DNA from 3 places in the Ruminococcus sp. AM42-11 genome. Region 1 is predicted to be linked to each of the others. Evidence: riboswitches for the same ligand, from Rfam matches in the RefSeq annotation. Region 1 holds a riboswitch; each other region holds the start of a gene.
The links. Region 1 has a riboswitch for tetrahydrofolate ahead of DW904_RS20375 (folate family ECF transporter S component). Riboswitches for the same ligand answer to the same signal wherever they lie in the genome.
Positions count from the first base shown of each region.

Region 2: another riboswitch for tetrahydrofolate. It lies ahead of DW904_RS07195 (folate family ECF transporter S component); the one in region 1 lies ahead of DW904_RS20375 (folate family ECF transporter S component).
Region 3: another riboswitch for tetrahydrofolate. It lies ahead of folE (GTP cyclohydrolase I FolE); the one in region 1 lies ahead of DW904_RS20375 (folate family ECF transporter S component).

Region 1 is NZ_QUIO01000055.1:1,557-8,568, forward strand. It holds gene DW904_RS24310 (ABC transporter ATP-binding protein) at 1-166, opposite strand, end outside; gene DW904_RS20360 (hypothetical protein) at 163-1,263, opposite strand; gene DW904_RS20365 (hypothetical protein) at 1,504-2,280, opposite strand; gene DW904_RS20370 (beta-galactosidase small subunit) at 2,650-3,828, opposite strand; THF riboswitch at 3,901-3,998, shown strand; gene DW904_RS20375 (folate family ECF transporter S component) at 4,069-4,635, shown strand; gene DW904_RS20385 (helix-turn-helix transcriptional regulator) at 4,788-4,943, opposite strand; gene DW904_RS20390 (DUF4179 domain-containing protein) at 5,099-6,484, opposite strand; gene DW904_RS20395 (sigma-70 family RNA polymerase sigma factor) at 6,481-7,012, opposite strand, start outside.
Region 2 is NZ_QUIO01000009.1:30,295-37,306, forward strand. It holds gene DW904_RS07180 (amidohydrolase family protein) at 1-720, shown strand, start outside; gene DW904_RS07185 (hypothetical protein) at 701-1,858, opposite strand; gene DW904_RS07190 (hypothetical protein) at 1,855-2,079, opposite strand; THF riboswitch at 2,385-2,486, shown strand; gene DW904_RS07195 (folate family ECF transporter S component) at 2,573-3,133, shown strand; gene DW904_RS07200 (GNAT family N-acetyltransferase) at 3,344-4,099, opposite strand; gene DW904_RS07205 (YicC/YloC family endoribonuclease) at 4,394-5,272, opposite strand; gene DW904_RS07210 (NFACT RNA binding domain-containing protein) at 5,525-7,012, shown strand, end outside.
Region 3 is NZ_QUIO01000022.1:69,127-76,138, reverse strand. It holds gene DW904_RS13735 (aminopeptidase P family protein) at 103-1,890, opposite strand; THF riboswitch at 2,024-2,120, shown strand; gene folE (GTP cyclohydrolase I FolE) at 2,372-2,929, shown strand; gene DW904_RS13725 (HD domain-containing protein) at 2,926-3,423, shown strand; gene folP (dihydropteroate synthase) at 3,463-4,272, shown strand; gene folK (2-amino-4-hydroxy-6-hydroxymethyldihydropteridine diphosphokinase) at 4,387-5,220, shown strand; gene DW904_RS22940 (hypothetical protein) at 5,252-5,416, shown strand; gene DW904_RS13710 (hypothetical protein) at 5,433-5,957, opposite strand; gene DW904_RS13705 (hypothetical protein) at 6,080-6,931, opposite strand; gene DW904_RS13700 (response regulator transcription factor) at 6,971-7,012, opposite strand, start outside.

The sequences.
Region 1 (7,012 bases):
CAAATACCAGATTTTCTTTTATTGTTCCGTCAAAAACAGGGGCATCCTGTGATAGATAACTAACTCTATCATACAGATTATTAAGACAAATTTCTTTTAACTCCATGTCTCCTAAGCGAACTTCTCCTTGATTATATTTTAGCAACCCTAATAATATCCTAATCAAGGTCGATTTCCGGAACCACTTTCTCCTACAAAAGCTATTTTTTCTCCCTTTTGTATTGACAGGCTCAAGCCATCTATAATTTTCCGTTCCTCATATTGGAATGATAAATTTCTTATTGCAATTTTTCCAACATTTGTATTTATTGCGTTACCGTTTCTTAATTGAACATCGTCTTTTAAGCCTAAAAATTCCTCAAATCTCTTATATGACGCCTTGTCTAATTTATATTGGACATAAAGTACATTAAAAATGGCAATTGGCGTATAAGCATTTTCAATCAGTGCAATTAGTGCAACCACAGAACCTACTGTAAGGTTTTTCGTTTTCCATGCATAAAAAAGAATACCAATATCTAACATTGCCACAAGTAGTGCAAATATTGTGAAGAATGCTTCATGAATCATATTCATTTTTACTTTTGATGAAACAATATCCTCTTTTGCATTACAAGTCTTCTTTATTTCACTCGGGAACTGTTTACTCATACGAAATACCAACATTTCCATATAGCCTCTGACCAAATAGTGATTTAATAGTTCTTCACTATTCAAAATCTTTTCTTTTATTTTATAAAGAAACTTCAATAGAATGTTGGTTATTATAAAAATAACCGTATAGCCTACAAACAGTACATAAGTGACTTTTTCATCTATTTCCCAAATAAAGTATATACTAAAACCAATGGTAGGAAGTAAGTCACGAATCAAACACAACCAGAAATTGAATAATACATTTCTTCCTGCTGCTGAACCATTCTCAATCCTTTGAACAAGTTTGCCCGTACCTATTTTCTGATATTCCGTATAATCGATTGTACTTATTTTTCTAAGTGACAAAAGCTTAAAATCCAGATAAATACCATGTTCCAACTTCTTTTCAGGGTAATTATCCAGATAATTCATACCGTAATTTACCAGCAAAATAGAGCCATATGTTGCAACTCCTGCAAATGCAAGTGTTCTATCAGCCAATCCATCAATAACCTTTTGGAAATAGTCAACCTTGTAATTAGCCACAAATGAATTAAATATACCTAGTCCAATGTAGACCAATACCCATATGCTGTTTTTCTTTAATATTTCTTTTATATAACGCATAACTGTACTCCTTTACATATTGTATTTCAAGCATCAGAGCAGTACAGTCAACGACTACTGGCAAGTTTCTTTTAACCTCAGCACAATCTGCCAACAGTTTACATCAACTGTACTGAGTAGTTACCTCGGATAATTTTCATATCGTTCTCACTTCTTTCTAAAAATTTTCTATTATTATATCATGTTAAGTTCCAATATTCTATCGTAATTCCGTCAAAAGAATATAAAACAAAGAGCATATTATCTTACCCCTCTGTCATTTGTCTGCCTGCTGATACTGTTCTGGTTTTCAGCGGCTTCCCTTTGTAGTCTTGCAAGTTTATCCGACAGTTTTTCATCCTTATGCGTAGGTGTATCCGGTTTTCTGCAGGCATTCTTCCAGCTTTCGTATTGTCTCTGATAATCCGTATAAGCATTCCTGCATTTTCTGAATGTCAGCAGGAACTCGTTCATGTTTTCAAAACCGCTATTACGAACCATGTTTGAGAGTCCTGCCTTTAATCGGTTGATATAATCCGTCTTTTCGTCAATCTTTCTCTGCAAATCGCCTTTTCTGATGAGCTTCGCCAGTCCCTTTAAGTTTGACATTTCGATTTCAAGACTGCCTCTTAGTTTCTCAGCTTCAAAGATAATGGCATTCTGGCTGTCCAGTTCTGTCTTTATCTTTTTTAACTTCGGATAAGCGGCTGCTTCCGGTATCATAACAGGCTCTGGCGGTAACACATCTGCTGTAAGTATTCCGTTGTCCTGCTTTTGGGCTTTGTTTTTATCTTCGTGAGTATTTTCACACTGCTGCCTGCTGTGAATGCCTTTTATAGCCTCAAGCACCTTTGTGATAAGCAGTACCAGCTCTGCTATTGCCATATTCAGGATAAGCGAGAGCATTTCGGGCTTATTGCCGTATCGCTCAATCGATCTCTTTACTGGCTCTGTGATATGTTCCCTCTTTATCTGTAAAATATCCTCTATGGGAACCTCACTTATGACAGCCCTGTCAACCTCTCTGTTCCAGTCCATCCGCAGTTTATTATCCTGCTCAATCTGTTCTGCCTTTGGGGTGTTCTTACCAACCTTCTTGGTAGCAAGATATGGACCATTGCAGTCAAATACTGTGAGATTACACCATTATCACGATACTGTTTTAAAAGTGCATTATAAACAATACTTTATACATTTTCCCTACCCTCTTTTAATCTGATACATTTATAGGCTTTATTTATCCAATTATAAAACTTGCCATTCAAAAATCATATGAATTAATTTTTACAAAGCATGCACAAAATGCGATTTTTATTATATTTCGTCTGTTTTTCTATAAAATTGTGCATAAAAGCAGCAGGCACATCCCTGTTTAGAGACATGCCTGTCATGTTTAAATCTTGTTAATTATCTATTATGCAGAACCAGTTTCACATCAAATGTGAATTTTTCTTCATTTAACTGATATTTCTCGGAAAGTACCGGTCCACAGCTGTTAGAACCGATACCATTCTGGGAATAATCAATACAAAGTACAGTGCTTCCACATTTTTCAAGTTCATAGCCGTGCTTTTTATTTGTCAGTTCCTCCTGAGTGTATTCAGAAGCATTAAATGCAATCGTTTTTTTTCCAGCAGCTGACAACGTCATTTTATCATTGCTCACGCACACATAATCGCAGTCTGTATGGCTTCCGTTTTCCTGAGGACGAAGATAATCTTCATGCAGATCTTCGACCTTGGAGGTATAAACTCCATGACTTCCAGAACGGCATTTATCAACATAGCTTTCATCCGGTCCGATGCCATAGTATGTCACATTCTTAAAGTTATCTTTTAAGAACAGGCGCAGCCCGAACCTTGGAAGCATGGGGAATTCCATATCTTTTACCATATTCATTTTTACAGAAACAGCGCCATCTAAAGTTACTTCCCACACAGCATGGATATCCAGAACCTTCTGCACAGTAGCTGCAACAACTGCAATATGGGTGAAGATAGTTACTTTTGATTCTTCTGCCTGGTAAGAGGTCTCATAAGCTCTTACATAGCTCTGATCATAATGGGCATCCATCCACTCCAGCTTAATCTTACGGTCGTTATCTGTTGGTGCTCTCCATATATTAAGTTCCATCGGTTGATCCAGGATGTTCTCTCCTGCTGCAGACATGTTTTCAAACAAGCCGGTCAGTTTATTGAAAACATAGTGGAAGGCGTTATTCTCCATCTCAAGATAACGGTTAGACTCTGTTACTTTGATGAATCCTCCAACTAATCCTGTTTCCATGAGCATAACAGCATTCTGGTTTCTTCCATCCTCGTTCTGCAACAGAATTTCATCAAATCCCAGCAGACTGTCTGTCTCCTGTAAGCCATTTCCAGACTTCAGCAAATACTTCACCTTCAAGAAGCATTTTCCTCTTTCCGGGATATTTGCCGGAATAATAACAGTTCCCTCCTGCTGCGGTGCAATGCTCTCCGCCAGGCGAATGCATCCGGAATTTACTATCTTTCCATCTGCGGTTGTCTCATAGGCAAGATACAGGTAATAAATGCCACGATTTCTTGTCTGTTTTCTTAATTGCAAAAACTTATATTTTTATATATTTTTTTCTTGCTTTTTCCAATAATTTGCTATATACTGCCCCATGTAAAGTAATGCAGAGTAAATTCATGAGCGTAAAGTGCCTTCCGGATGGAGAGTTGCCGGAGGACGAAAAGAGAAATCTTGCGGTTCGTGGATTGCTTCTCGCTGCAACAGAAGATAAATATGAATCCATAAATTATCTCCTATTGTGAGCGAAAAAAAAAAAGGAGGTAATTTTTTATGGAGAAAACAAAAAACATGTTTCTCACATCAGCCAAAGAGCTGAAAACCACTTCTACACTGGCAGTCTGTGCAATGCTTGCTGCCCTGGCACTGATTTTAAATTCAGTTGCTTCTATCAATATCGGTCCCTATGTAAAAATTGGATTTTCCGGTATCCCAAACCAGATTGCTGATTATCTGTTTGGACCCATTACCGGATGTCTGTTTGCCGGTGTGCTGGATATTGTGAAATTCTTTATCCGCCCTGATGGTCCATTTTTCTTTGGGTTCACCTTTAACGCAATGCTCGCGGCATTTATTTATGGATGTTTTTACTACAAACATAAGCTCACTTTCCGTCGCGTGCTGATTGCAAAACTGGTTGTCGTTCTGATTGTAAATGTTCTGTTAAATACCTTATGGCTGGACATGCTCTACGGAAAAGGATTCCTTGCAATCCTCCCAATGCGTACTGTAAAGAACTTGATCATGTGGCCAATCGATTCCTTTATCTTCTTTACCATCACAAGATTGATTGAGCAGACAGGAATTTTTAATCTTTTTAGAAAACCGGCTGCCAACTGATTACATATATTTGAAAATATAAAAACTTTGCGATATCAAATAAAAAACGCGAATATTCCAGTACTAAATAAGCCACTGATATTCGCGTTTCTTATTATCCTAACCACTTAAAAGAAGGATAGTATCTTACAACAGCTTTCCCCACAATCTGGTCAAATCGCACGAATTTGTTTTTCCATGAACGTGAAGCTCTTTTCATTCTCCCAATTAGACACAGTCTGTCTGGTAACATGAAATATTTTTCCAAATCCCTCCTGGGTCAGCGCCTTTTCTTTTCGTATTTTTAATATCTGCGTTCCAATGTTCATATTTGCTCTGCTTCTGTTCTTCCAATCGGTTTTGCTTCTCACTTGGATTATAAAAAAAATTCTGCCAAATGAAAAGCAATTTACCTTTTACAGCGAAAAAATAGGTATGCAAAGCTTCTTTGACATGGAATTTTGGGAAACAGATTCACGTTTCTCTACTTAATCTGAATCCTTATTTTTTCACCGACAGGTGTCCAGTCAGATTCTGCAGTGATTTCACCTGTAGTTCCATCATATGCGCTTTCTTCGGTTCCATAATCTTCATCCGTTTTATCTGCTGCGTCGGTATTTTCTTTCTGGTCTGTATCGTCTTGAAGCCTTACTTCTGTGGGAGCTACTGCCCCTCCGATAATTTGAGTTTCAACCTGCTCCTCTGCATCTGACGGATTTTCTCCCTCAAAAGTATCCTCTGGAACTTCTTCCACTTCTTCTGTAGTCTCACCAATTTCTACAAAATCGTCATCAACCCAGATAGTGTCTGCAGCAGCCATATAAGGCTCTCTGGTATAAAGCTGTAATTCCAGATAATCGCTGTCAATATCCGGGAGTAAAAGAACCGGACCGTCAGAATCCAGCTGATACATGCCCCAGAAACTGGTTTTAAAACTCCATTGAGATTTACCATCTGCTGAATTACTGCGCAGTTCATACTGTACCTGATTTCCTTTACTGTCTGTCCCCATAAGCATCATCTCATTACCTTTATACAGCTTTTCCTCAAGTTCTTCCGGAATTTCTGCCGCAATTATACTTTGCAGTTTATTCATGGAAAAGTCTGTTAATTTCACGGTTCCTTCTTCTGTTTTAATAGAAATATCTTCTAGCTTTTTATGAACTGTCTGTTTCATAAGCTCCGCATGAGGAATAGAAAAATCAAACTCAAATTCTGCAAAATAATCTTCGCCAAGATTTTCATTTTGATAAGCACCAAGTACCAAATGTACTTCCGGATTTTCTCCCAAATCCTCATCAAGGGAAAAGCGGGATTCCAGAACAGCATCATAGATATTTTCATCCAGTCCGGTATTTAGTAAATCCTCATCCGAATACGGCAGATAGTGTCCGCTTTCGTATTCTTCAATTTTCTGTCCATTTATTGTAGTTTTCTGATAATCAATGTCAAGCTGTGTATTGGCAAAGGTCCAGGCATCTTGGACATCATCCGTGCCCTTTTGCCCGGAAGATGTTTTTTCTGCATGCACCTTTGTTAACAGAACCCCATTATCCAGAACAACTTCTTTTAATGTTACAGTAATTCCTTTGTCTTCCTTAGAGGTATTCAACACTTCCGTATAAGATTCAATGCTTTTGGGGAAACCAAGGGTTTCTCCTATGGACAATGTAATATTTTTTATTGAAGCCTGGATATGCGGATTAGAAAAGATAACAGAACCCAAGGTGACAATCACACAGGCAGCTGCTGCTTTGCTCCACCCTTTTGGTCTCCAGTTTTCCTTTTTGTCACTCCATTCCCGCTCTGCTTCCTCTATATATTTCGGATCAATATTACCAAATTCTTTTGAAAAATCAAACTTTTTCATATGCGTTCTCCTTCTTTTTCCAACAGTTTCAACAGCTTTTTCCGGTTTCTGTATAAATTCATTTTCACGCTTCCCACTGACATATGATGCCTTTTGGATATTGCAGAAACAGGATCCAAAAACCAGTATCTTCGTACAAAAATATTTCTGTCCTTTGGAGACATTTCTTCCAAAAAACGATTTATGGTTTCCATCAGTTCTTTTTCCGCCAGCTGTTCTTCCACGGTATAAGATACATTTAGCTGATCCATTTCCTCTATAACATCTGCCATATGAACATCCGGGCGCTTGCCTGCAAACTTTTTTCTTAAACGGTCAATACTAAGATTTCTTGTAATCCGACCGCAAAAGTGTGCCAATACAGGAGGATGCGTAGGAGGAATCTGTGACCATACTGAAAACCAGGTATCATTCAGACATTCCTCGGCATCTTCTCTATTTGCCAATAAATTCCAGGCAATCTTGTAGCAATAGGGATGATACTTAGTACTCAATTCTATAATTCCATTCTCATCTCTTTTCAAAAAC
Region 2 (7,012 bases), on a different contig from region 1:
GCATTAGGAGTATCGGAAAGAGCCAGGAAACTGGCACCAGAATATGGAATTGATTATCGTACTCCTATTTTTGCCATCCATAAAAATGGACACTATGGCTCTATCGTGGGAAAAGGTTTTGACACTATGAAAGAATACCATGTCCTTTTGAAAGAAGCGAAAAACAAAGGGGCAGATTTTATTAAAATTATGACCACAGGACTTCTGGATTTTAATAACCATGGACAGATTACCGGAACGCCTTTAGACAGGAAGGAAGTCTGCGAGATGGTACATATTGCCCATGAAGAAGGGATGGCGGTGATGAGCCATACCAATGGAATTTATGGTGTACAGGCAGCTGTGGAAGCTGGTGTGGATTCAGTAGAACATGGAAATTATATTGATCCGGAAACAATCAGAGAATTAGCTGACAGTGATAGTGTATGGGTTCCTACTCTTGTGACAATTCGAAATCTTCGTGGATGTGGAAGATATAAGGAATCAGTGCTTGATCCTATTATAGAACTGGCCACAAAGAACCTTCGTCTGGCATACAAGTACCGAGCAAAGGTGGCTCTTGGAAGTGATGCAGGAGCTTATATGGTCTTACATGGGAAGGGCTTAATGGATGAATACCAGGCATTTATGGACATTCTGGGAGAATCCGGGGATGTGAGAGCCTGGCTGGCAGATGGAGAGAAAAGGATTCAGGACACCTTCAGGCGTCCTGAATCTTGATAGATGTATAAATGTTGGAATTTTTGGATTTTGTAGGATCAAAGGTAATGCAGATACCTGCGCCGGATTCCATATTACTGGTGGAGGTATCCTTTGCCCCTTCTGTAAAGCAGGTTATGGTTGCGCCATCGCCAGTTTGAAGTGTGACGGTATTTGCTGTATGGCCTATAATTGTACCGCTGACTGAGCTGGTAATTTCCCGGCTTCCAAGAGAATCCGGATCATCACCGGTGACTGCTGTAACAGTAACACCATCCAGTGAATTTCCCTGAAATTGTCCAGTGTAAGTTATGGTTACATAGGAGCCTGGTGCTGTTCCACCTTTAAAGTAAGAAGGAGTCTGAGACAAATCTACATTTATTGTGCTATCAGAGCCAGAGGGAAGAACTGTGAGCGTATTCAGGGAAATATTCTGAATTTCTGCATGAATCTGCTGTTCTTTTGCTGAGTCATCGGCAGGAACTTGTGCAGGATCTGGTGTTGGTGTTGGATCTGGAAGTGTAAGCGGATCAATATCTGAAATGCTTAGTACTTTCAGATGACTGGCATTAAGAGAAGAACTTTGGGTATCCTGACTGGAAGTAAACTTGCCTTTAAAATGAATGTATACCCATACACCGGTACGGATGCCATTCTGATAATATTGTTCTGTTCCAGTGATTGGATAGGTGGCTGTTTTGCCTTTTTTATTTTTTATGGTAATGGTATTTGGAGTCAGACTCTGTACTTCCCCATAGGCCTTTCGTACTTCCAGCTGATTCTTTTTGTGAAAGTCGTCTACTACTTTCAATGCTTTTACAGTGCTGGTATCCTTGTTAGAGAGCTGCCCCTCATAAATGACACTGATTTCATCTCCAGTGATCATGCCATCTTCGCATTCCAAAGTTGCTTCAGAAAGATTAAAAACGTAAGTTTGTTCCTGACTTTCCATAGTCAGGGTGGCACCGGTGAAATCCTTAAGGGTTCCTTTGATTTCATCCATATAAACACGCTGTTTGGGTGTTCCTGAAGTGTTCTGTAAGGTGGTTTCACTCTGATCAGATGTAGAAGTATAGCTGGTGATCATATCACCGGCAGTACATCCTGACAGAGAGAACAGTACCAAAGAGCCAAGTAATAGTTTTGTGAAATTTTTCATTGTTGCTTTGTATCCTCCGAATCCGGAAATGGTACAGGAAGAAAATCGAAAACCTCTCGGCAGGCATTCCATTCCTCCGAGTTATCCGGCATACGATAGCCAAGCCCTGTACATTCTGTAGTAGCATTTGTATTCATGTAATTATTATAAAAAACATTGTAAGGATTCTGTAGTGGCGGCTGTTTTTGGCAGGATGATTTGTTTGTGGATTTTATATTCATAGAAACACTCCTTTTTGTCAAATATTTTTCCTATATAAGGGAAGATATTCTTAGAATATGCGAAAAAGAGGAGAGTATGCACAAACATTTGTCAGTGAACAGTAACGCGCTTCGCGATGCACAGAAATCATGCATTCGCATGATTTCGCGCTAAGATTCTCGGGTTTTCTGTGAACTTTGTTCACAAAAAACACTCGCGGAACATTACCAGTAAACAGTAACGACTAATTTATTTATGTGAATATTATAACAAATACATATTGAAATTTCTATATTTTGTGCTATAATCATTTTAAATAAATAATAGCGAAGTAGGAATTTATGCGTCAAGTGTTCATTGGCTGGGGAGTCGCCGTGAAACGAAAAGCAGCAGGACTGTTTACGATATATTTTCCGCACCCGTTGCTACATGTGAGAACATCTCATAATGTGGAGGGATTATTATTTATGGTAACTACTCTGTTATTTTAATCATTATGGAGGTGTTTTTTTTATGCGTAAAAACAAACAGACATGGAGTGTTAAGACTCTTGTATTCCTTGCACTGCTGGTAGCAATCCAGCTTGTGCTGTCACGCGTTCTGGTAATTGATCTTGGTGTATATCGAATTACATTGGGAACTGTCGCCACTGTATTGGCAGGTCTTTGGATGGGACCTGTAGCTGGTGGTGTAGAAGGTGCTGTTGCCGATATCATTGGATGTTTTATGAAAGGCTATGGAGTTAATCCACTGATTACTTTATCAGCAGTTGCCTGGGGTGTGATCCCCGGACTGGCTGGAAAACTAATGGCTGAAAAGAACAGAAAAGTAAAGACTGTTGTTATGTGTGTCGCAATTGCAGTCTCTGGCGTAGTGGGAACACTTGGACTGACCACTGCAGGACTGGTAATGATCGGAGCAAACTTCTATGCAATTATGCCAGGACGTCTTGTACAGTTTGCAATCATGACTCCAATCTACTGCGTACTTACCAGTCTTCTTTATTTCAGCCCGCTTACAGGCATGGTTGTAGGAAACATAAGACCTGCTAAGCTGGAGAAGAAGACCATATAAATGGCAGCAGTCCAGGAGCTGAATTATATACAAAACCCCAAATTAAATAATATGGCATAAGATGGATTATGAAGCAATGCACTTACTGGAAAGTTGATTGTTTGAGAAATCAACTTGTTGAATAAGTCAAAAAATACGATTCCCAAATAAAAGGCTGTGATCAGGATAAACACTGATCGCAGCCTTTTTTAAACATGCTCTGAAAAGTTTTCAGTTTGTATGTGTCTGAACCCGGAACCAATAGGTGTAGAGATAATGAAGTCCAAGTGATTCATAAAGATTACGTGCTGGAGTGTTTCCCTCTACTACCTGAAGATAGGCCTTAGTTGCGCCTTTCTTTTTTCCTTCTTTTAGAAGTGCAGTACAAATCTGACGAGCATAACCCTTGTGTCTGAAATCTTCGCGAACATGGATAGCGTACAATCCAATATAATTTCGATCCAGAATGCCAAGCCCGGTTGCAATAATTTTTCCGTTACTCCAGATGGAGGCGCATACGGTGTCTTTTACGATGGCATGATACATGGATGGAACTACAGCACGGTGAACAGGATTAATGGTGCCTTTCAGATCAAAAAGACTTTCAATCCAAATATCTGGAATATCGTCAGTAAGAGTTACCAGATCGCAAGGCGCAGAAAGATCTGCTCCATCCAGTGAGGCTGCCATAACATTTGTTGTGTGCTGGATTTCGTAGTTGCGGTTTTCCAGAAGATAATCAAAATCCGGAGAAACCAGAGGACTGATCTTAAAAATTGCAGGGCTGCCCAGTCGGGCATACTCTGCTTCGCAGAAAGAAACCTTTTCCCTCCAGGAAAGGGTAGAAGTTCCGAACTGCTCCACACTGTTTGTTCTATGTGTATAAAAATAGGAAAAACGGAGAATCCATCCATCATAAAGCTCCATTTTATGGGAGGGCCATGCATTTAGTGACATATCTTCAATTTCTTTAATGATTTTATCCATAAAAAAACCTTCTTTTATAAGTTTAGGGTCATTATACATAATTGTATCCAGCAATGCAACTGAAAATAGTCTGTTATAAGACAGATTGCTTTTTACACATCTTGCAGAAAGCCTTTTTCAAACACGCTCTAGTACATCGTTTCGTAAATAACTATACCAATCGCGTAGGATGTGAATTCGAGTGTGCAGGTATAAAAACGCAGGCGTAGCGGGCTACGCCGAGGCTTTTATACCTGTGCAATCGGATTCACAGACAAGTGAGTGGTATAGTTATTTCGAAAACGATGTACTAGGTTACTCCACATTCTGAACCTGTTCTCTGATCTTCTCAATCTCTGTCTTCAGATCAATTGCTATATTGGAGATAATCAGATCACTTGATTTCGACAAAATGGTATTTGCCTCACGGTTCATCTCCTGTGCCATAAAATCGAGCTTGCGTCCGATGCCTTCCTTCTCCTCCAGCATCTTCTTCATTCCCTGGATATGGCTGTGGAGACGGACGGTTTCCTCATCGTTGCAGATCTTGTCGGAGAACAGGACAACTTCTGCTGCAATACGGGAATCTTCGATCTGAGAATCCTCCAGAAGCTCATGAACCTTGGCTTCCAGCTTCTCTCTGTAAGAATCCACAACCTCCGGAGCGCGGGCTTCTACCTGACTTACCTTCTCATCAAGAGCATCCAGCTTGGCGATCAGGTCGTTCTTCAGATTCTCTCCCTCTCTTGCACGGGACTGGGCAAATTTCTCGCAGGCCTCACGAAGCGGTGCTTCCAGAACTGCCCACAATGCGTCCTCATCTACAGACTGCTCCTCCATAGTCAGCACGTCCGGATAATGGGAAAGAGTTCCTGCCTTCACATCGTTCTCAAGGCCAAATTCCTCTGCCATCTGACGGATATATGCAAGATATTCTCCTGCAAGCTCCTTATTATACTTCAGTGCGCCACAGCTTAAGGTGTAGTCCTCATATGTGATAAACACATCCACTTTACCACGCTGCATATAGGTCTTCATAAGATTCCGGATCGCGCCCTCAAGGAAAACCAGCTTCCTTGGCATTTTGATACTCAGATCCAGATATCTGTGATTGACGGATTTTAACTCAACGGTGATTTTCCGCTCTTTTGTAATCACCTCGGCCCTTCCAAAGCCGGTCATACTTTTTATCATAGTAATCTCTTTCTTTATTTTTATTCCGAATACTGTCTGAAAAGAGTACCATTCCGCATAACAGAATCGTCTCTGATATTCAGGCAATAACTCTACGCAGGTTACCGTTCACAGTTGCCTACGCATACAGATTTATTATAGTTCATTCTAAAACCCTAGTCAAATCCTTTTTTTGCTGTTATAATAAAGTCTGCATGTCACGGTTACTGGTCACGGAGCGACCGGTAACCTGTCAACAGAAAGGAGTTTTTTATGGCTTTTGACGGAATTACCATTGCTGCAATGGTTTCTGAATTAAATAAAAATCTCTCCGGGGGACGCATTAACAAAATTGCCCAGCCGGAAAGTGACGAACTGCTGATCACCGGAAAAGGTGCAAATGGTCAGAAGCGTCTGCTTCTCTCCGCCAGCGCCTCCCTGCCTCTGATCTATTTTACAGGCAAAAACCGGATCAGCCCTTTGACTGCTCCTAATTTTTGCATGCTTCTCCGCAAGCACATCGGAAGCGCCAGGATCACTGCGATACGCCAGCCTGGTCTGGAGCGTGTTGTAGAATTTGAGCTGGAGCACCTGAACGAACTTGGTGATGTATGCCATAAGGTTCTCATTATGGAACTGATGGGAAAGCACAGCAACATTATCTTCTGTGATGATAATAATATGATCCTGGATAGTATCAAGCACGTATCCTGCAACGTAAGTTCTGTACGTGAAGTTCTGCCAGGACGTCCTTATTTCATCCCCCACACTCAGGACAAGCTGGATCCTCTTACCATTTCCAGAGAGGATTTCATGGAAAAAGTATGTGGCAGATCCAATGCTGTCTCCAAAGCTCTCTATCAGACGCTTACCGGTTTCAGCCCGGTAATGGCTCAGGAACTTTGCTATCGCGCTTCCATTGATGGAAATGACGATGTCCAGACATTAGATGAGAATACCAGAGAGCAGCTTTATACAGAATTCACCCGTTTAATGGAACAGATCCGGAGGGAAGAATTTACCCCGGTTATTGTTTTCAAAGGGGACGAGCCGGTTGAATACGGTGTTCTTCCTTTTTCCCAATATGGAGAAGGCTTCACCACCCGGACCTTTGAATCTGTGTCAGAGATGCTGGAAACCTATTATGCCTCCCGCGACGTGATCACCCGTATCCGTCAGAAATCTGCGGATCTCCGAAAGATCGTCCAGACTGCCCTTGACCGCAACCGAAAAAAATTAAGCCTTCAGCAGAAGCAGATGAAAGACACTGAGAAAAAAGACAAATACAAGGTTTACGGCGAATTGATCAACACCTACGGCTACGGTCTGGAAGAAGGCTGTAAATCCTTTAAGGCTGTGAACTATTATAATGGAGAAGAAATCACCATTCCTCTTGATCCTACCCTGACCCCCCAGGAGAATTCCAAGAAGTATTTCGATCGTTACGGTAAGCTGAAGCGTACCCAGGAAGCTCTGGAGGTTCAGATTGCAGATACCACCAGCGAGATCGAACATCTGGAATCCATCTCCAATGCCCTGGACATTGCCGCTGAGGAGAGCGACCTTTCCCAGATCAAGGAAGAGCTGATGGAATACGGCTATGTGAAGCGCCACTACGGAAACAAAAAAGGTGCCAAAATGCAGGTGAAATCCAAACCCTTCCACTATGTTTCCAGCGATGGATACGATATTTATGTAGGAAAAAACAACTACCAGAATGATGAGCTGACCTTTAAATTTGCCACAGGAAATGACTGGTGG
Region 3 (7,012 bases), on a different contig from region 1:
TCTCCTTCCCGCAAGCACTGCTTTTTTTCTGTAAAATATAAAACAAGGGCGATGCATATCAGTTTTATACATGCCCCTGTTTACTGTTTTAAATGGTTAGCTTCAGATTTCGCGTGTAGCTTCTTTCAGCCATTCTTTTTCCTCTTCTTCCAGATATGGAGAAATCTTTTTATATACCTGTGCATGATAATTATTAAGAAGTGCCCGTTCCTGCACAGTCATCAGCTCGGGAACAACAGCATCCAGATCAAACGGTACCATAGTCAGATGTTCAAAGCACATGAACTGGCCGAATGTAGTTTTCTCTGCTTTTTTGCATACAAGCAGGTTTTCGTGGCGGATTCCATATTGGTTTTCCACATAGTATCCAGGCTCATCTGATGTAATCATACCCTCTTCCAGTACTGCATTATCTCCCTGAATAATTCTCCAGCGGAAGCTGTTTGGTCCTTCATGAACATTCAGAAGATAACCAACTCCATGTCCTGTTCCATGATTAAAATCCTGTCCCATTTCCCACAGCGGACCACGCGCCAGATAATCCAGATTTACACCAGTACAGCCATAACGGAATTTGGCATTTCCAAGGTTCAGCATACCACGTAAAACAGCGGTAAAATATTTCTTCTGCTCGTCATTCACAGTGCCCATAGCAATTGTGCGGGTGGTATCTGTAGTACCTTCGTAATAGTGTCCACCTGTGTCTGCCAGAAGGAAATTGCCAGGCTCAATGGCAATATCTGTCTCTGATGTTGCAGAATAATGGTTGATTGCAGCATGAATGCCATAAGAAATAATGGGGTCAAAGCTGTTGTCGATAAAGTTCTCCTGCTGGGCACGGAAGCTGTACAGCTTCTCTCCTGCGCTTAACTCTGTCATTGTAATTTTGCCAACATTTTTCTTTAGCCAGCAGATGAATTTGGTAAGCGCAACTCCGTCTTTGATATGAGCGATACGTTCATTTTCTACTTCTACTGGATTTTTAATTGATTTTGGAAGAAAAGTCAGGTTAGCTTCATCCAGAATCGTTACTTCCTTCGGAATACTGTTTACCAGACGACAGTTGGCTTTCTTTTTACAAAGAAGAACTGTCATGTCTTTCTCAAATGTTTTTACATATTCATAAATGCTGTCATAGGGCAGAATGGTTACGCCATCCTTAGATAATGCGTCCAGAATTGAAGCCGAAAATGCTTTTTCATTTGCAAACAGCCTGATTTCTGTTTTTGTCATTATCAGATAAGAGAGAACAACCGGACAGCAATGTACATCGCCGCCACGAATATTCAGCAGCCATGCAATGTCATCCAGAGAAGTCAGTACAAATCCATCTGCACCTTTCTCTTCCATTGATTTACGGATTCTTGCACATTTGTCAGCACGGGATTCGCCTGCCCATTTTACATCCAGTTCCATAACCGGTTCACAGGAAAGTGCCGGACGATCTTCCCAGATTTCTCCTACCAGATCAGAATCCGTCTGAAGAGTGGCTCCTTTTTTTGCAAGAAGTTCGGTCAGTTCATCTGCTTCTTCGGCGCTGACGGTTCTTCCGTCAAAACCAAGGCACATTCCCTCGCCTAATTTTTCTTCCAGAAACTGGTGCACAGTGGGAACATCTGGTTCTCCCATTTTAAAAAGCTCTACACCCGTTCCCTCCAGCTGTGCGGCCGCCTGGATGAAATATCTTCCATCTGTCCACAATCCAGCCATATCCTGCATGATGACTGCTCTGCCGGCAGATCCGGTAAAACCTGTAATATATTTTCTGCACTTAAAATATTCTCCTACATATTCAGATGCATGAAAATCATCTGTGGGAACAAGATAAGCATCTATTTTCTTCTCTGCCATTACTTCCCGAAGTGCGGTGATTCGTTCTTTAACTGTCATAAAACTGACTCCTTCCAGTGAATTTTGTCTATTCCTATTATAATATCCACGTTACCCTTTCGCAACCTGTTTAAGAAAAAACACTTTTCTATTCCCAAAAGACGTGATATACTACCTTTCGAAATGAATGATATGCAAAATAGGATTTTATGCGTCAAGTGTTCGGTGAATGGGGAGTTGTCACTGAAACGAAAAGCACGTCTTACGGTATATTATCCGCACCCGTTGCAAGCACTATAAGAGGGATATCTCATATTGTGTCAGAGCCTGCCTGAAAGGGATTTTCTACAAGACGCACGTTGCGATTTGTGGAAACGTTTTTTAACAGGCTCAAGGGAATGTTTTCGACATACATTCTATCACAATTGGAGATATCCTTTTTTGCGTATTAAGCAGGCAGATATTCGAATTCGAAAATCCTTCCCCGGTTTTATCAAAAAAGGATAGTCTCCGCAATCAAATACAAAGGAGGTTATTTTTAATGGTTGACAAACAAAAAGTAGAACAGGCCATCCGCCTGCTTCTGGAAGGAATCGGTGAGGATATTACCCGGGAGGGACTGATTGATACTCCCGACAGAATTGCACGTATGTGCGAGGAAATTTACGGTGGTCTCGATCAGGAAGCAGATCACCATTTACTGAAGCAGTTTCCAGTAGAAAATAATGAGATCGTATTGGAAAAAGATATTACTTTTTACTCTATGTGCGAGCATCATCTGATGCCTTTTTATGGTAAGGCGCACCTGGCTTATATTCCCGATGGAAAAGTCACAGGGTTAAGCAAGCTGGCACGTACGGTAGAGGTTTATGCCAGAAGACCGCAGATCCAGGAACGCCTCACAGTACAGATTGCGGACGCTCTGGAGCGTGCCCTCTCTCCGAAGGGAATTATGGTTATGCTGGAAGCAGAACACACCTGCATGACCATGCGAGGCGTTAAAAAGCCAGGAAGCAAAACAATTACGACTGTAACCCGCGGAGCCTTCAAAGAAGATAAGGAGCTGCAGAAAATGTTCCTTTCCATGGTCGGAAAATGAGCAGTTCTTTTTCTGAAACAAACCGTATTTCTTTAATCTGGCGGCATCCCCTTTATCAAAAGCACTGTGAGAAAATACAGGAGCTTGAAAAAGATCGTATTTTCTGCAGACATACGCCGGAACACTTTCTGGATGTTGCCAGGCTGATGTATATTTATTCTCTGGAAAACAAGCTTAATCTGTCCAGGGAAATCATTTATGCCACTGCTCTTCTTCATGACATTGGCCGTGCGCAGCAATATCTGTCGGGTATTTCTCATGACATTGCAGGAGCTGAAATAGCCGGAAAGATTCTGGCCGATCTGCATTTTACAGAGCAGGAAAAAGAGGAAATATTATCTGCGATCAGTCAGCACAGGACGGATGGATCTGATAATGTATTGGCTATGCTGCTATATAAGGCTGATAAAAAGTCCAGAAATTGTTTTTCCTGTTCAGCAGCTTCAGAATGTTACTGGCCTTCTGAGAAAAAAAATCTGACAATTGAATATTAAGCCTTCTAAAAAATCTAACAGAAAGGATGGTTTCTATTTATGAAAATTGGAAATCGTTTTTTTGATACACAAAATCACACTTATATAATGGGAATTTTAAATATTACTCCTGATTCTTTTTCCGATGGCGGGAAATGGAATCATTTAGATGAAGCTTTGCGGCATACAGAAGCCATGATCGCGGATGGTGCGGATATTATCGATATTGGCGGGGAGTCTACGCGTCCCGGACACACGCCGGTCAGTGCAGAGGAAGAAGCTCAGAGAGTTTTGCCCGTTATCGAAGCGGTCAGAAAACGTTTTGACATTCCCATTTCTGTAGATACCTTCAAAAGCAGCGTGGCAGAAAGTGCGATTCAGGCCGGTGCAGATCTGGTCAACGATATCTGGGGATTAAAATATGATTCTGAAATGGGCGCTGTAATTGCCAAATATGATGCTGCATGCTGTCTCATGCACAATAAGTCCAATACAGAATATAACAATTTTCTCATTGATATGCTTTCTGAGACACAGGAATGTGTCAATCTTGCAAGAAAAGCAGGAATCAAAGATGAGAAAATCATTCTCGATCCAGGGGTTGGGTTTGGAAAAACATTTGAGATGAATCTGGAAACTATGAAGCATCTGGAGCTTTTTAAGAATCTGGGCTTTCCGGTTCTTCTTGGCACCTCACGCAAGTCGATGATCGGACTGGCACTTGACCTGCCTGTAGACCAGCGTGTAGAGGGAACACTGGCTACCAGTGTAATTGGTGTGATGAAGGGCTGTTCTTTTGTGCGTGTTCATGATGTCAAGGAGAACAGACGCGTGATCCAGATGACAGAAGCAATTTGGGGTTGTAATTGAGAGTAAAGAGGACATTCGCAATCCGCTTTGCTACTTGCTCATGAACGCAGTCGCGAAACGATTGCGTTCAAATTCCTCAAAATTGTAAATAGTCAACAGAAAGGAACAACTGTTATGGATGAAACCAGATTTGATAAAATAGAAATTAAAGAACTGGAAATTTTTGCCAACCATGGTGTCTATCCGGAAGAAAATGTACTTGGACAAAAATTTGTTATTTCTGCCACCCTCTTTACCCACACACGTCAGGCCGGGTTAACGGACGATCTGTCTGCTTCTATCAATTACGGAGAAGTCAGCCACATGATTACAGATTTCACCAGAAAACATACTTTTAAGCTTCTGGAAGCACTTGCAGAAAATCTTGCAGAGATGCTGCTCGACTCTCTTTCCGGTCTGGAACAGATCACACTGAAAATTGAAAAGCCATGGGCTCCTGTTGGTCTTCCACTGAAAACCGTATCTGTGGAAATCACAAGAAAATGGCATACTGCATACATTGCTTTTGGCTCTAATATGGGAGATAAAAAGCTGTTCATCGACAATGGGATACGTGGTTTGAAAAAAACAAAAGGATGCCGGATAGAGGCCGTTTCTGATTATCTTGTAACAGAACCTTATGGTGTTACCGATCAGGATGAATTTCTGAATGGAGTTTTGAAAATGCGTACCCTTCTTTCACCGGAAGAATTGCTGGAACGTCTTCATCAGCTGGAACAGGAGGCAAACCGGGAACGTATTATTCACTGGGGTCCTCGTACTCTGGATCTGGATATTCTCTTTTATGATCAGGAAATCATTGATACTGCAGATCTTCACATCCCCCATCCGGATATGCAGAATCGTGACTTTGTGCTGGCTCCTATGAACCAGATTGCCCCTTACCTCAGGCATCCTGTACTAAATCAGACAATTTCACAGCTTTTAAATATTCTTCTTTGCCGCTAAACGAACATGTCGCCTACCGGAGACATCACATATGAAAGTCAGCTGTTCCGCGCCTATGACGCTCCCACAGCTGCCGACCGCATTCGTAATCCGTGCTATCACGCCACCGTACGGTTCCGTATACAGCGGTTCAACCAACTTAACAAGTGACAATCTAACATTGGGGCTGCCGGAAAACAGGCAGCCCCTTGTGTAATAATTCGCATCTGCTGTCAGGAATTGAGACGCTGTCCGCAATATTCACAGTTGCACAGGCGGCCTTTTATTATCTGATTCTTTGCACCGCAGCTGGGACAGGTAACTGTAATATAAATCTTCTCATTCACACGTCTGTTTGGTGCAGTAATCAATATATAATTTTCTTCTCTGTCTATCTGAATATTTCGAATATACCCTTTGGCAATCATTTTTTCCAGTTTCCTTACAGCATCTTTTCCCATCTCAGTCTCAAACTTCTCAAATGAGAGCGTGCTCTGGGCATAAGATTCAAACCAACAGGCTATTTCTCTGGCTTTTTTCTTCTTCAATGCTTTCTGGATTTCCCGGAAGGTGGGATACAAAAATAACAATCCCAGTATAATCTCCGTTGCTGCCATTCCCCAGCGTCCTTCACCAATATATTTCTCTGCTGCGCCAATAGCTCCCAGAGTAAAAAGTATACAGAAGCCACAAAGAACCCATTTCAGTTTTCCTAACACTCCTGTTTTTTTATTCTTTTCTGTTAAAAAATCATTCATGTCTGTTTCCTCTTTCCCCAATTAATCAATCTCTGTTATATACGAAAGCCTGTTTAAAAAATCATTCCTGCAATCTGCACGCCCTGATGAATCTTCTGTCAGCATATACCAAAATCCGTCTGTCAGCCAGCTCCCAGCAAAAGCCACGCATCGCCTAACGGATCGTAATAATAAACCACATTATCTCCTGCCGCATAATATTTTTCTTTTGTAAAATGTTCCTCATGATCTGTCCCTATAACAAATACCGGACAGTTTCTTCCCTCAATATACTCCTCCGTACCGGTATACCACAGGGACATTCCAAGACCAAGGTAATAACTAACTTCGTCTGTTTGCGCAATCAAGTCCCTGGCAATATTTATATCCAATGAATAATCATACTCTGATTGATACTCATCCCAATCATAATATATTGAAAAATCATAGCAGTAGGCTTCCGCTGCAAGGTGTCCATCCTTTAGCGATACCATAGGATGGTATTGCACACTCATATTCTGCTTCTGCACAGAAACCATTACATTGGAAAAAATCTCGCTCATATTGCAGCGCAGGATAATGACTTCATTTTCCTGCCCCATATACCATGGATTGTTCAGATCTTCCAAATATTCCCCTTCTTCCGTAACCTGAGTCGGATAAATACTGATCTTACAATCAAGTCCTGGAACAATAGCATAGATTTCATAACCTCCTGCATCAACAACAGTTCCATCCTGCAAAAAAGGATAAGCCGCAGCCAATTCTTCCTGCCTGGTATATTCAAGTATCTCTGATGTATCTGCATTTTCATAAGTGTAGCCCAGAAATGCCATTCCAGCCTGGCATTCATTTTCTCTGATAATGTCTTGCAAAATTGCCAGATTCTCTTCTGCCCCAGAAGTTTGGGCAGATACTTCTCTCACACATTCACCGTAGTTACTAAAAGAAAACAGTACTGCGCAAACACATACAGCAATAGAAAATTTTTTCATACTTTCAGCTCCTTCCTGTCAGAATATGCCTATGCCTTTCTATTTCAGTGTGGTTACAATCAATTTACTTTCCAACGCAGC